Regions from separate parts of the Bacillus sp. FAU20 genome, predicted to be linked through region 1. Evidence: riboswitches for the same ligand, from Rfam matches in the RefSeq annotation. Region 1 holds a riboswitch; each other region holds the start of a gene.
What was found. Region 1 has a riboswitch for thiamine pyrophosphate ahead of tenA (thiaminase II). Riboswitches for the same ligand answer to the same signal wherever they lie in the genome.
Positions count from the first base shown of each region.

Region 2: it holds a riboswitch for thiamine pyrophosphate, as region 1 does, so the genes downstream of both, tenA (thiaminase II) here and tenA (thiaminase II) in region 1, are expected to answer to the same signal.
Region 3: it holds a riboswitch for thiamine pyrophosphate, as region 1 does, so the genes downstream of both, AC0OM3_RS26180 (MTH1187 family thiamine-binding protein) here and tenA (thiaminase II) in region 1, are expected to answer to the same signal.

Region 1 is NZ_JBVYHY010000027.1:408,350-413,302, forward strand. It holds gene AC0OM3_RS27755 (DUF3965 domain-containing protein) at 1-599, shown strand, start outside; gene AC0OM3_RS27760 (hypothetical protein) at 840-1,172, opposite strand; gene AC0OM3_RS27765 (SH3 domain-containing protein) at 1,178-2,332, opposite strand; TPP riboswitch at 2,602-2,714, shown strand; TPP riboswitch at 2,775-2,878, shown strand; gene tenA (thiaminase II) at 2,963-3,658, shown strand; gene AC0OM3_RS27775 (ABC transporter ATP-binding protein) at 3,627-4,376, shown strand; gene AC0OM3_RS27780 (ABC transporter permease) at 4,376-4,953, shown strand, end outside.
Region 2 is NZ_JBVYHY010000026.1:740,436-745,388, reverse strand. It holds gene AC0OM3_RS25600 (DUF3937 domain-containing protein) at 130-393, opposite strand; gene tenA (thiaminase II) at 791-1,480, opposite strand; TPP riboswitch at 1,608-1,713, opposite strand; gene AC0OM3_RS25590 (D-alanine--D-alanine ligase) at 1,787-2,701, opposite strand; gene pdxR (MocR-like pyridoxine biosynthesis transcription factor PdxR) at 2,706-4,154, opposite strand; gene AC0OM3_RS25580 (homoserine dehydrogenase) at 4,244-4,953, opposite strand, start outside.
Region 3 is NZ_JBVYHY010000027.1:95,438-100,390, forward strand. It holds gene AC0OM3_RS26175 (non-ribosomal peptide synthetase family protein) at 1-2,329, shown strand, start outside; TPP riboswitch at 2,382-2,483, shown strand; gene AC0OM3_RS26180 (MTH1187 family thiamine-binding protein) at 2,585-2,905, shown strand; gene AC0OM3_RS26185 (ABC transporter permease) at 2,877-3,650, shown strand; gene AC0OM3_RS26190 (ABC transporter substrate-binding protein) at 3,647-4,645, shown strand; gene AC0OM3_RS26195 (ABC transporter ATP-binding protein) at 4,642-4,953, shown strand, end outside.

The DNA of each region.
Region 1 (4,953 bases):
AATCATTATCAAAAGAGCAATTAAATAGTGATATGATGAGTTTAGCGATGTATTGTAATACTTTTGTATATGATTTGTATACACATGATTTATTACGGAAATATCGTAAGTGTACAGATTTCCTATCATATTATGGACCTAGTCAGGCAGTTTTAGCATGTCAAAGAGCTGTATTATCTCAAATTTCCGATCGCTTAGACCCATTAAAGACAACGCATGTAGATGATTATTTATATGTGATGAAAGAAATGATGGAGCATATGACGATAGGAGTAATGGATCGATACGGTCATTTTATTGGAAAGCTACTATCTTATGTGCCATTTTTCGAAATGATACAAGTTCCACAGCATGCATATTATTGTGAAGAATTACTGTATATTTGTAAGGGCATTGAATATAAAGAAGAAATACTACGCAATTATATATTTATACAATTACATGATTGTTTACCATCATTCTTTAGGCTATTTCTTAAAAATAAGCGTTACGCAACGATTCATGATATTCTTTTCTATTGGTGCGATGACGAACAACGAATGAGTTTAGAGAAAAAATATAATCTGAGCTTTATTTATGAAAAATATGCTTGTGGATAAACAATATTTTCGATATGAAAAATTCATATAAATTAAAAAGGATCTCCAGTTTATGTGAGATCCTTTTTTGTTAGTAAAACAAGGAGAAAGTGATTAAGACAAGAAAAAGCATTCCATATAGGAGGAGTTGTGCAGTATAACTTCCTTGTATACCAAAAAAAGTATTGGTTTTCTTATACAAATTCAATATGTATTTTATTGGAGTATCTTTGAAAGATTGGTACACAGTGTCTCCTCTTTCTAAGCTTCTTGTTTTTGTTTTTGGTTATAAGGGACATTAATATATCTAGCTACAAATAATAAAACAGCCATAAAGAATACTGGAAATACAGTAGATAAATAAAAGCCATTACTAATTATATTTGTTATGAGAGCACTTAAAAGAAAAATAGCATTATAAATATGGGCAATTTTTTGTTTTAGTTGCACTTGAAATGATTCCATCATAATTTCTAATGCAACAAAAGCAATAATAATAGATAAAAATACAATGTTTGTATTGTAAATGATTAAACAACAGATTAAACCTAAAAAGGCTACGTATTCAATTATAAGAGGTATATTGCGTGGCATACAATTTACCTAACTAAATATGGCAGTGGATTTACTGCATTTGTTTTTTCAAAATTCCATTCTCCATTATGTAATTCAAAATGAAGATGTTGCCCGTATGAATGACCTGTGTTTCCCATATGACCTATTAATTGTCCAGTTTGTACTTGATCACCAGCTTGTACAGTGCGATCCTTCATATGAGCATAAACAGTTGTATATAATTTCCCATTGATTTGATGCGCAATGAAAACAACATTGCCATAGCTAGCTGAATAATAAGATTTCACAACTTTACCTGCAGCAGCAGCTTGGATAGAGACGTTTCCTGGAGCGGCAATATCTATACCATAATGCATTTGTTCCCAGCGTATATCAAAGGTTGAGCTAATTCTTCCTTGAGCGGGGAATTTGAAAGCAGCTGGAATTGATGAAGGCTGATCTGTTTTAGCTTGTGGTTGATTTTGTACTACATAGTGTTTTGCTACATATCCGTATCCTGTGCCAAAACGAATTTTATACCAAGTTCCTACAGTTTCTACTACTTGTACTTGTGTACCGTTTTGTAATGAACCGAGTAGAGCGCTACTTGTACTAGCGTTGCTACGTACATTTAGATTAGGTGTTGCAACGGTATATTTTGTATTATTTTGAACGGTGATTCCTTTTACTAAGGGTTGTGAACCATTAGAGATGAATGCTTTTTGTACGTAACCTGTTTGGCCATTATGTGAGATTTTATACCATTCGCCTTGATCTTCTTGAACGGTAATAAACTTGCCATTTGGTAATACATCTAAAATGGAAGATTCTAAATTAGGTTCAGAGCGAACGTTTAATGCATTAGCATTAACGATGTATTGATCATTAGATTGAAGTTTGTTTTTTAGTAAAATAGCATCTTTTTGTACATAACCTACTTTATTATGAACAGATACTTTATACCAACCATTAGTTGTTTCAAGGATGTTCACTTTTGTATTAAAGCGAATTGTATCAATTGATGTGCTTTTTACGTTATCTTCTGTATGTAATGCTACTTGATCGACTTTGACATACCCAGTTTTAATATTAGATAATTGTTCAGCGTTTGCTTTTTGTACATTTGTTTCACCCATAGAAGGAAGTAAAGAAGCAATCGCTACAGTAGTTGCTGTTAAAGCAGTAGCTTTCATATTCATGGAATAGAGACCTCCTCTAGTTGTATAGTTGTAATTTTATTATAGTATAAAGATATAATATAGTGGGTGTATTCACATAAATGTAATATGAAATCAATATAAAAATAAATTTTTTGAGGATAATGATTCCTTTTTATACAATTAATTGGTGTTTTATTTTCTAAAATAGAATGTATGTATTGTATAACTTCGATATTATGTTGATAATTAAGAAAATTAAAAAAGTTGATGATGTCTTATTACGGTGTTATACTGACAGTGATAATTTTATAGTTTGCTAGGAGAGCTGGTGTTGCCAGCTGAGAGTAAGACCTTAAGTCTTTGATCCTTTTTATTACCTGATCTAGATTATGCTAGCGTAGGGAAGCAATTCGGACACTAATAATGAGTCCCCGTTTCTTTGCGTATAGAAACGGGGCTTTTTTATTTGAAAATTTCATATTGAAACCACTAGGGGTGCTTGTTGTGCTGAGAGAGGAATAATCCTTAACCCTTATAACACCTGATCTAGGTAATACTAGCGAAGGGAAGTGGAACAACGAATAAATTATAATTTTATTGGCTGTAACCACTTCTTATATAGAGAAGTGGTTTTTTATTTATATACACATACTGGAAGGGGATAGAGAAATGAAATTTTGCGATAGATTATTAGAAACTGTACAACCAGTTTGGGAGATGAGTCATAATCATCCATTTGTAGTAGGTATGGGGGATGGTACGTTAGAAAAAGATAAGTTTCAGTATTACATTATTCAAGATTATTTATACTTGTTAGATTATGCAAAGTTATATGCTATCGGTGTTGTAAAGGCAACGAATCCACAAGTTATGGGGAAATTTGCTGAACAAATTGATGGAATATTAAATGGAGAAATGACAATCCATAAACAGTATGCAAAAAGACTTGGAATTTCTATAGAGGAGATAGAGTCTGCAAAGCCATCTGCTAAAAATTTAGCTTATACAAATTACATGATGTCTGTATCTCAAAATGGCACACTTGCAGAATTAATAGCAGCACTTCTTCCGTGTATGTGGAGCTATTGGGAGATTGGAAAGCGTTTAAATGATATTCCGGGAGCAAGGGATCATGAATTCTTTGGTGAGTGGATTCAAGGATATAGTTCTGAAGAATACGGCAACCTCTGTATTTGGTTAATAGATTTATTAAATGAAATGGCAGTTGGAAAGTCTGAAAAAGAGCTTGACCGATTAGAGGAGATTTTCCTATATTCCAGTCGATTTGAATATTTATTCTGGGATATGTCCTATCGTAAGGAGATGTGGGGATTTGAGGAGCAAGAACATACTACAATTTCATAATGTTTGTTTTCATTATGATGAGAAACCAATCATCAATGAATTAAATGCTTCTATACAAGATAAAGAGTTTGTAAGTATTATCGGACCGAGTGGATGTGGGAAAAGTACTTTATTTCGCCTTATTACAGGTTTAGAAGAAGTAAGTACTGGTCAGATAGAGCTGATAGAAACAAAGAGCCATCCTGTAGGGTATATGCCTCAAAAAGATATGCTCTTGCCGTGGAGAACGATTATTGAGAATGCTGCTTTGCCATTAGAATGCCAAGGCGTGCCGAAGAAAGAAGCACAAGTAAAGGCAAAGGAACTATTGCATAAATTTGGTTTACAAGGGTATGAGACAAAATATCCGAAAGATTTATCTGGGGGTATGAGACAACGTGTATCTTTTATTCGAACTTTATTAACAGGCGGGGAGATATTGTTATTAGATGAGCCGTTTAGCGCGTTGGATGCTTTAACGAAGGCATCTTTGCAAGAATGGCTGTTTGAACAATGGAAAGAGTGGGAAAAAACAATTTTATTTATTACTCATGATGTGGAAGAAGCATTGTTTCTTTCTAATCGAATTTTAGTAGTGGAGCAGCAGCCGATAACTACTTTGACTGAGCGGATAGTGCCGCTTGATCATAACAGAACACGAAAAGATTTATATAAACCGGAAGTATTGGCGCTGAAAGATGAGCTTCTTAGTATGTTACAAAGGCAGGTACTCGTATGATGAACCGGTTGAAGGAGCTATTACCTGCTCTTACACTTTCTAGTATCTTACTTGCCCTTTGGGAAGTAGGAGCAATAATTGTAGATGAAATGTACATTTTACCGTCACCGTCTGCAATTGTAATGAAGATATGGAAACTAAAAGATATATTATTTACGGTTCATTTGCCGGCAACATTATATGTCGTTTTAATAGGTGTGGCAATTTCTATCGTACTTGGGGTAGGGCTAGCGATGTTAATGAATGCGAGTACATGGATGGAGAGAGCATTTTATCCATTATTAGTCGCTTCACAAACGATTCCTATTACAGCGCTTGCTCCGCTCTTCGTTTTATGGTTTGGATATACGATTTGGAGTAAAGTCGTTGTTACGGTTTTAATTACGTTTTTCCCGATTGCGGTCAATACGTATGATGGACTACGCAGTACGAAAAAAGAATGGGAAGAGCTTTTAGTTACATACGGGGCAACGAAAAAAGATGTTTTTCTTAAATTAAAATTGCCGTCTGCTCTTCCTTATTTTTTCTCAGCTTTAAAAATCGCAGTTCCGCTTAGTGTAATTGGGGCAGCAATTGG
Region 2 (4,953 bases), on a different contig from region 1:
CCAACACCTCCTAGTAACCGGTTTCTATGATGGTTAAGAAATTTCTACAAAAAAAAGCCCTGATTAGGGCTTTTTTTTCTATTTCTCCAGCAAAACTCTCTATGAAATTGCTAATCAAAAAAGACACACTTAGATTGATGCGTCTTTTTGTGATGCCTCTTTTGTGAAATCATATAAAGCAATTGCGCCTAAAAGGACAAGTATACCTTGAGGAACATCTAGCAAAATAGTTTTCCAAATTTCTGGAATTACCCATTTGATATCTGCTGCTGTTTCAAGATATGTTTGGAAATAGCTTATTGTAAAATTAATTATCCCTAAAAACACAAACAAAGATAAACCAAATCGAATTAATTTCTTATTTGTAAACATATAACACCTCTCAAAATTCATTGGATATTCCTGCTTTTGCTTCTTTATATTTCCATATCCCTATATTTAATTTTAACACATAAAGAACTCAAAAAGATACAATATGCATATTTGCATATTGTATGAACAGCATTCCATGATGATTTAGAAATTCCCGTAAAGAAAAAGTAAATCCGTTACAATTAACAGAGCCGGTTTCTTTTCTTATTTAACTTCATACCACCAATCTTTACGTTCTTTGATTGTAAAATAAGTGTGACAGAATTTTATCCAGTTAATTCGTAGACAATTAAATGAGCTAACTTATCGATATTCTATTTCGCCATATCCGTAGCACTAATAACTTTACGCAAATTTAACAAGAAAAAATATATAGATAGGTATGATCCATACCTATCTATAACATTACTTCTATTCTTTATCCAATTACGTCTTTTACGTCTGTATCCACTGGCCACTTTTCTAATGTATAAGCCATTTCCCAAAATGAATATTCATATTGACTGCTAATAATAAAATGCTGTTTCATACGCTTGCGGTCTGCCTCTGTTACTTTTTCAGCGATAGTATCTAAACGTGTAATTTGTTCTTCAACTAGCGTACGGAACCAATCAGATCCATAAGCAGAAATCCATTCGTTATAAATTGGCTCTTCCGGCTGACACTCTTTTAAGCGTTCGCCAATTTCATAATACAACCAATAACAAGGTAAAATTGCTGCAATGATATCTCCTAAATGTCCTTCATAGGCAGCACGATACATATGTGAAGTATACGCATATGCAGTTGGCGCAGGAATAAAATTATCTTTTTCTTCTTTTGTTATCCCTAGCTTTTTAGCAAAATTCTCATGTAAAGATAACTCGGCCTCATATGTATTTTGAGCATGGTGTGCCATACGAGCTGTCGTCTCTAATTCAAGAGCTTTTGCAGCTCCTAAAGTTTGCACTCTAGCAAAATGACTCAAATAATATGAATCTTGAAGCACATAATAGCGAAAACTAGCTAAATCTAACGTTCCTTCACCAAGTTTTTTTACAAAGGGATGGTTAAAACTCGCTTCCCAAATTGAATCTACTTCTTTACGTAATGATTGTGAAAAAGTCATTTAAATCCCTCCAATAATGTATAAAATATAAGTATTTATCCACAATTATTAAAGCTGTAAAATAAAAAAACTTTCTTTACAGGCGTAAAGAAAGTGAAATTGACAGTATTTATTTACTCATTAAATAGCAACGTCTTTCCCACTTCCCTACGCTGGCATTAACCAGATCAGGTACTAAGAGTCTCAAAATCACATTTGATCTCAGCCTATAAAAGGCCCCCCTAGTGGATAAATATTTTATTTTTATAATGTATTCATCATAGCATACTTCGTGAAACTGTCAAAAGAATTAGTTATATAATTCCCTTAAAATCCTTCTTCTTTTCTAACTTTTAATGATGTTTCAATAATCATATCTAATAGTTTGCTATAACTAATTCCCGCTGCTTCTGCACTTTTTGGCAATAAACTTGATTGTGTCATCCCTGGTAATGTATTAATTTCCATTACATATGGAATTCCGTCCTTCACCATCATATCAACTCTTGCATAAACACTACATTTTAATGCTTTATAACAAGCAAGTGACGCTTTATTTACACGTTCCTTAATTTCTGCTGGAAGTTCGATAACTTCCTCAACTGTACTAGTATCATCATACTTTGCATTGTAGTCAAAAAACTCGGCTGCATGTCGAATTGAAACTATAGGTAACTGTTTTCCATCCAGAATTGAACATGTAATTTCATCACCTTTTATATACTTCTCAATTACTACTTCAGAATCCCATTCGAATACAGTTTCTAGCATTGAGATCAATTCATTTTTATTGTAAACGATTTTCACCCCGACACTCGATCCGCCAGAGTTTGGTTTTACTACTAATGGAAATCCTAACTTATCTAACTCATCAAGCTTTAGATCCTCCATTTTTGTAAGTTCAATCCAATCTGGTGTTTCTACACCTTCATAACGTAAAATCTTTTTCGAAATATTTTTATCCATACATATACTGCTAGATAACATATTACTTCCGCTATAAGGAATCCCTAAACTCTCCAGTGTTCCTTGAACTGTCCCATCTTCTCCGTATTTTCCGTGTAATGCGAGCAACGCAAAGTCAATGTCTTTCGCTTTTTCAATTAAATCCATTTTTTCATTTAATGTAATTGGAACTATTTCATATTTATTTTTATCTAAATGAGCAATCATTTCATTCCCCGTCATAATTGAAACTTGTTTTTCAGACGATACCCCGCCCATAATAACACCGATTTTCATTTTCTCAACTCCAAATTTCATTTTTTAATGTATCACCAATTATTTTAATTCCCCGAACTATTGCTTCTTCTTTCAAGCGCGAAAATCCTAATCGGAAAGTGTTCGCTCCTTCTCCATCAGAGTAAAAAACATCTCCAGGTGAAAACGTAACGCCTTTCTCATAACACTTTTGTAAAAGTGTGCGGGCGTTCATATGCTCTTCTAGCTCTATAAATAAATGAAGTCCACCATCTCCAGTCATTCTTTTAAAAGGAATGTACTGGTTACATGTCCCGACAGCTAACTCATATTTTTTCTTATAAACAGATCTTGCCTTTTTTAAATATTTTTCAAAATATCCCTCATGTAAATATTGAAACAGAACAGCTTGATCTAGCGTAGATGTGTGAATCGTTCTTGCTCTTTTTACGCTTTCTAAATAATGAATCAGCTCTTTATCTGCAATAATCCAGCCTACACGTAAACCAGGGAAAAGTACCTTTGAAAAGCTACTAATATAAATCACATTATTGCCAGCTCCAGCAAAAGTTAATAATGGAGCTAAATGTGAACCTGAATAACGTAGTTCTTCATTAAATCCGTCCTCTATAATAGGAACGTTGTATTTTGAGAATAACCTCATCAATTCCGTTCTTTTCTCTGAACTCGTAACAATACCAGTTGGATTATGATAAGAAGGAATTAAATAAGCAAAATCAAAATCTTTTTCACGCAAACTTTTTTCAACTTCATTCGTATCAATACCATCCTCATGCATATCAATCCCATGAACTTCAAGTCCATGTAAACGGAAAAGCTTAAGTGCAGCGTGGTGAGTTGGATTCTCACAAATGACACGACCGGATTTTTTTGATAAAGAAGAGAGTACAATATCCAATCCTTCTGTAAATCCATTTGTAATTAGAATATCTTTATTTGAAATGTCTACACCTTTCATTTCCATGTAATGAAGTAAATAATTCATTAACGGTCTATATCCCTTTGCATATCCGTAGTTCAATACGATGTCCCCTTCAATGGACATACGAGTAAGAAAAGCTCTTTTGAAATTTTCAACATCAAATAGCTTCTCATCCGGGGCTATACTATTAAAAACAATCATTCCCTTTTCCCAACGAACACCATGTTTCATTAAATCTAATTCATCCGCTAATGCGGTCACTGTATTAAGTTTATTTTTCCAATCTATTTCAACAGACGAAGTGTTAGATATATCCACCTTCGCAACAAAGTTCCCTTTTCCTTTAACTGCATAAATGAGTCCTTCTTGCTCTAAATCTGCATAAGCAGCGAGTACAGTGTTTCTACTCACGCTTAGTAATTCACTTAGTTCTCTTGTTGATGGAATTTTTTGATCCCCGAGCAAATGCCCTTTCATAATCATCTTCTTCAAATAATCTTTCAATTGAATATAAACGGGACGATCTTTAACAACTTTAAAATCCTTAAACAATTTCTTCCCCCCTGCAATCATTTTTGCATATTTATTTCATTCTCAAAAGGTCCACGACATATGTATTTTTTATAAAGGGCGGTACAGTCTTACAAATCTTTTCGATATAAGTTAATTACATCTTTTAAAGCTGCAGCTGCAGCGCCTCTTGGATTAGAAGCCCCACCAATTGTAGTAACTTGTCCCATCGTATCTGTAAAGAACGTAATTCCTTTTTCAGTTCCATTTACTTTTGCTAACGGATGTTTTTTTTCTATTTGGCACGGTTCAACATTTAAATTGATATTGCCACCCTCATCCTTATATGTTGATGCTATTAATTTAATAATTTTATGTTGTTCCTTAGCATTTCGAATTTGCTGTTTTGTAACGTGCTCGATTCCTTTTATATGTATATCAGTAAGTGTTTTCTCTGTTTCCATTAAGCGGTTTGTCAAAAGTAACAATTTACACGCACTATCTGAACCACTTATATCTAATATAGGGTTTGTCTCAGCAATTCCTTTATTTTGTGCTTCTTTCAGTGCTTCTTCAAATGTCATATCTTCCTCATACATTTTCGTAAGAATATAATTAGTTGTTCCATTTAATATTCCTTCTATTTTTTCAATACTACAACCAGCTAAACTAAATTGTCCGATATCTAGTGTCGGTAGTGCAGCGGCTGTTGCACCGCTATATCGAATTCGTACATTTGCGCCTCTTGCTGCTTCATTTATTTCTCTCCAGTTTGTAACGAGCGCACCTTTAGAAATTGCTACTATATCCATCTGTTTCTCAATCGCTTGTTTCATATATT
Region 3 (4,953 bases), 310 kb from region 1:
TGGAGGAAACTTGTATGTATTATTAGAGGAAGAGCGATTGTCTGTAGAAGCATTTGCACATGCAATCTATAAAGTGAAAGCAACTTCGATCTTGGCATTAGCAACAATTTTTGTTCGACAAGTAGCAACGTATTTAGCAGAAGAAGATATATATAAGCTAGCTTCCCTAAAAAGAATTGCGATTGGCGGTGAAATGTTGCCTGTAGAGGTTATTAAATTGTGGAGAGAAAGAATAGGTACAAATGTTGAAATTCATAATGTATACGGACCGACAGAATGTACTGTAGTGACGACAACTTATAAAATACCTAGTCAGTTAAATGAGGATGTTGCGAGTATTCCCATTGGTAAACCATGTTCTAATTATCAAGTTATGATTTTGGATGAGAATATGAATCTTTGTCCAATTGGTGTACCTGGTGAATTATATATAGATTCAGTAGGATTAGCAAAAGGCTATTTTAATAAACCTAATAAAACAATTGAAGCTTTTATTCCGAACCCTTTTAATCCTATAGTTAATATATATAAAACAGGTGATATCGTTAAGTTGCTAGAGGATGGAAATATAGAGTTTTTACATCGGAAAGATGATCAAGTAAAAATTAGAGGACATCGTATTGAACTAGGAGAAATCCAAAGTAAAATTTTTCAAAATCATAATATAAAAGAAAATGCTGTTTTTGCTAAGAAGAGTAAGGAAGGTAGCCAATATTTAATCGCGTTCTATACAACTTTAAATAAAAAAGAAATACCAGAATTAGTTTATCAGTTACAAGAGCAATTACCAGATTATATGGTGCCATCTAAACTAATTTATATTAATGAATTACCACTTACACCTAATAAAAAGATTGATGTTAAGAAGTTAGCTCAGTTAGAAGAAAAGTATGAACCGGTTCGTCTACAAGAATATGTTGCACCTTCTAATAAAGCAGAAAAACAAATAGCGAATGCTTGGGCGAAAGTATTAGGAATTTCAAAAGTTGGAGTGCATGATGATTTCTTTACAATTGGTGGACATTCATTGAAAGTATTACGAGTCTTAACATTGTTAAAAGAAGATTTCTCACATTTAACAATTCAAGATTTCTTTAAAGAAAGAACGATATATGGATTAGCTCGAATTGAGCGAGAAGTAAAAGTAGAGAAAGAAGAAGTATTTCGTGAATATAAAGTGATTCACGAACCGGATACTATTACGTATGCAAACGTTTTGGAAGAAACCCAGATTTCAAATGTCTTTTTAACAGGAGCTACTGGTTATTTAGGATCACACATATTATATGAATTGCTAAGAGATACATCTGCTACTATTTATTGTTTAGTAAGACCAACCAAAGATGTGCAGCAAAGAATTATAGATACATTAACAGGTTACTTTAATGATATATGTGAAGAATGGTTACAGCGTATACAGGCCGTAGCTGGCGATCTAGGAGAAGAGTATCTTGGGATGAGCGAAGAAGAATTTATGTTCATCAGTTCTAAGATGGATACGATAATTCATTGCGGTGCAGATGTAAGACATTTTGGAGATGTAAAACAATTTGAAAATATAAATGTACAAGGGACTAGCCGTATGCTAGCATTAGCGGAAAAAGGCGCTACATTCCATTTTATTTCTACAATTGGTATCCCGTTAGAATTAGCGGTAGATCAATGGGATACATACATGAAAACTGGTGATTTTAATTACAGTGTAGACTTAGAGAATGTATATTCAAATAGTAAACTACAAGCGGAAAACATTGTTCGTGAAGCAATGAAAAATGGTTTGCGTGGAAATATTTATCGTGCAGGTAATTTAGCATGTCATTCAGAAACAGGTTCGTTCCAACAAAATATTGAAGGAAACGCATTTTATCGTCTTATTAAAACAATGCTATTAATTGGGAAAGCACCAAATGTGAAGTGGAAAGTTGATTTCACACCAATTGATTTTGCTAGTAAATCAATTGTATCGTATTTACAAGATGCGCAAATTGTAGGAGAGACGTTACATATTTGTCATCCACATCAAATTGAGTTTGAACAATTTATACAGCTAATTGGAGAGTGTGGATACAATCTTGAAATGGTTCCACTTTCAGAATATGAAAATGCCGGACTTGAATTAGCAAAGGGAAATGAAGTAATAGCAGAGTTAATTGCTTCTCAAGTTGCAGGAGATGGAGCACAGCAATCTGAAATTGTAATGGGGACGCGTAGAACGAATGAATGGATTAAGAAAAAAGAATTGAAAGTACCAGCAATTAATAAAGAATTTATACAGCAGTTATTAGCTTATGGTGAAAAAGTTGGATATTTTCCAAAAATAATGAAATGATTATGCATGCTTTTGTTTGTTCAATAAAATAAATCATGCTACAATGAAAACGAATTAAGGACCGGGGAGCCAATTGGCTGAGAGGATGTAAGTAAACATCGACCCTCAACCTGATCTGGATAATGCCAGCGTAGGGAGTTACTTAAAGTGATGTAGCATATGTTATTCTATAATAACTTGCATACAAGGCTTTCCTACGCAGTAGGAAAGCCTTTTCTTATTTTTGAAATTTAATTTTATAAGGGGGATTTTATTATGTCACAACAAGTTACAATGTCATTTTCAGTAGTACCACAAGCGAAAACGAAAGATGTATATTCTGTTGTCGATAAAGCAATTGAAGTTGTGCAACAATCGGGAGTTCGTTATGAAGTAGGGGCAATGGAAACAACTTTGGAAGGAGAATTAGATGTACTTCTTGATGTCGTTAAACGTGCACAACAAGCTTGCGTCGATGCTGGAGCAGAAGAAGTGATTACTTCTATTAAAATCCATTATCGTCCAAGCACTGGTGTAACGATAGATGAAAAGGTTTGGAAGTACCGTGATGAATATGCAAAACCAGAAGCAATCTAAACTTATTACAACTATTTGGCTTATCCTTCTCATTGCGATATGGGAAGGATCTGTTTCATTATTTAAAATCGAACCGTGGATTTTACCAAAGCCTTCTGCCATTGTTCAAGAATTAATTGGGATGAAAGATTTACTATTACCAAATACGATGCAAACACTGCAGGAAGTTATAATTGGACTATTCTTTGCAATTTTATTGGGGACGAGCATCGCAATTATTATGGACGTTATACCGTTATTTCGTATTTTAATAAATCCATTGCTCGTTATTTCGCAAACAATTCCAATTGTTGTACTTGCACCACTATTTATTATTTGGTTTGGATATGGGATGTTGCCGAAAGTAATGGTCGTAATACTCGTTTGTTTCTTCCCAATTGCGCTTAGTATTTTAGAAGGTTTTCAAACAGTAGATAAAAACATGTTGAAGCTGTTACAAACAATGAAGGCGACGAAATGGCAAGTTTACCAGAAAGTAAAATTTCCAGCAGTGCTTCCATACTTTTTCTCAGGCTTAAAAATTGCAGTTACATATAGCGTAATGGGGGCAATTATCGGAGAATGGCTCGGTGCAAGTGAAGGATTAGGCGTTATGCTTACGAGGGCTACAAAATCTTTTTTGACTGCCCGAGTATTTGGTGTTGCAGCAATCATCGTTATGGTGACATTGTGCCTGTATTTTATCGTAGAGTTTATGGCAAGAATAACAGCACCATGGATATATAGAAAGGACGGCAGAAAATGAAAAAAGGTTTGAAAGTTATGTTAGCTGCCTTAGTAGCGGTAGGTGTGGCTGGATGTAATCCGGCGAAGAAAGAAGAAAGTAAAAGTAAAGATCAAAAAGTAAAAGTAGTATTAGATTGGTTTCCAAATACGAATCATACTGGCTTATATGTAGCACAAACGAAAGATTATTACAAAAAGCAAGGATTAGATGTAGAAATTATTCAACCGGGTGACAATGTAACAGCAGAGCAAATGATAGCATCAGGAAAAGCTGACTTCGCAATAAGCGCACAAGAAAATGTAACGTTGGCTCGTGTGGAAGGGATTCCTGTTGTATCTGTCGGAGCGATTATTCAGCATAACACTTCAGCATTTGCATCACTTAAGAAAGATAATATGACGTCACCGAAAGATTTTGAAGGTAAACGTTACGGCGGCTGGGGAGGACCAGCAGAAGAAGCGACATTAAAGACGATTATGGATAAGCATCAAGCTGATTTTAATAAAGTTGAAAAAATCATCTTAGGACAAACCGATTTCTTTAAATCAATCGGCCGTGATGCAGACTTTGAATGGATTTATTACGGATGGGATGGAATTGAAGCGAAGCGCCAAGGAAAAGAGTTAAATACGATTATGGTAAAAGACTTAGACCCAGCGCTTGATTTCTATAGTCCTGTTATTATTACGAGTGAAAAACATACGAAGCAAGATAAAGACTTTGTGAAAAAGTTTATGAGTGCAACAACAGAAGGTTATAATTTTGCAATTAAGGAACCGAAAGAAGCTGCTGATATTTTAATTAAAGCTGTTCCAGATGTAAATAAAGATTTAGTTCAAGAAAGCCAAAAATGGTTAAGTACGAAGTATCAAGATGATGCTAAAGCATGGGGAGTACAGAAGGAAGAAATTTGGACGAATTACATGAATTTCTTATATGACAACAAAGTTATTAAAAAGAAAATCGATGTAAAAGATGCTTTTACAAATGAATTCCTTCCAAGTGAAAAATGAGCGGATTACAAATAAAAAATATAGTGAAATCTTTCGATGGAAAGAATGTACTAGAGAAGATTAGTGCCTCTATACAAGAGGGAGAGTTTGTCTCCTTTGTAGGCCCGAGTGGTTGCGGGAAAAGCACATTATTAAACATGATTGCAAATGTTGAAAAACCAACAAGCGGGAATGTAACGTATAACGATAAGCAAGTACAAGAGCAAGATGTTGTTAGTTATATGCCACAACAAGATTTATTACTACCGTGGCGATCAGCTTTGCAAAATATCGTTCTTCCGTTAGAAATTGAAGGAAAGCCGAAAAAA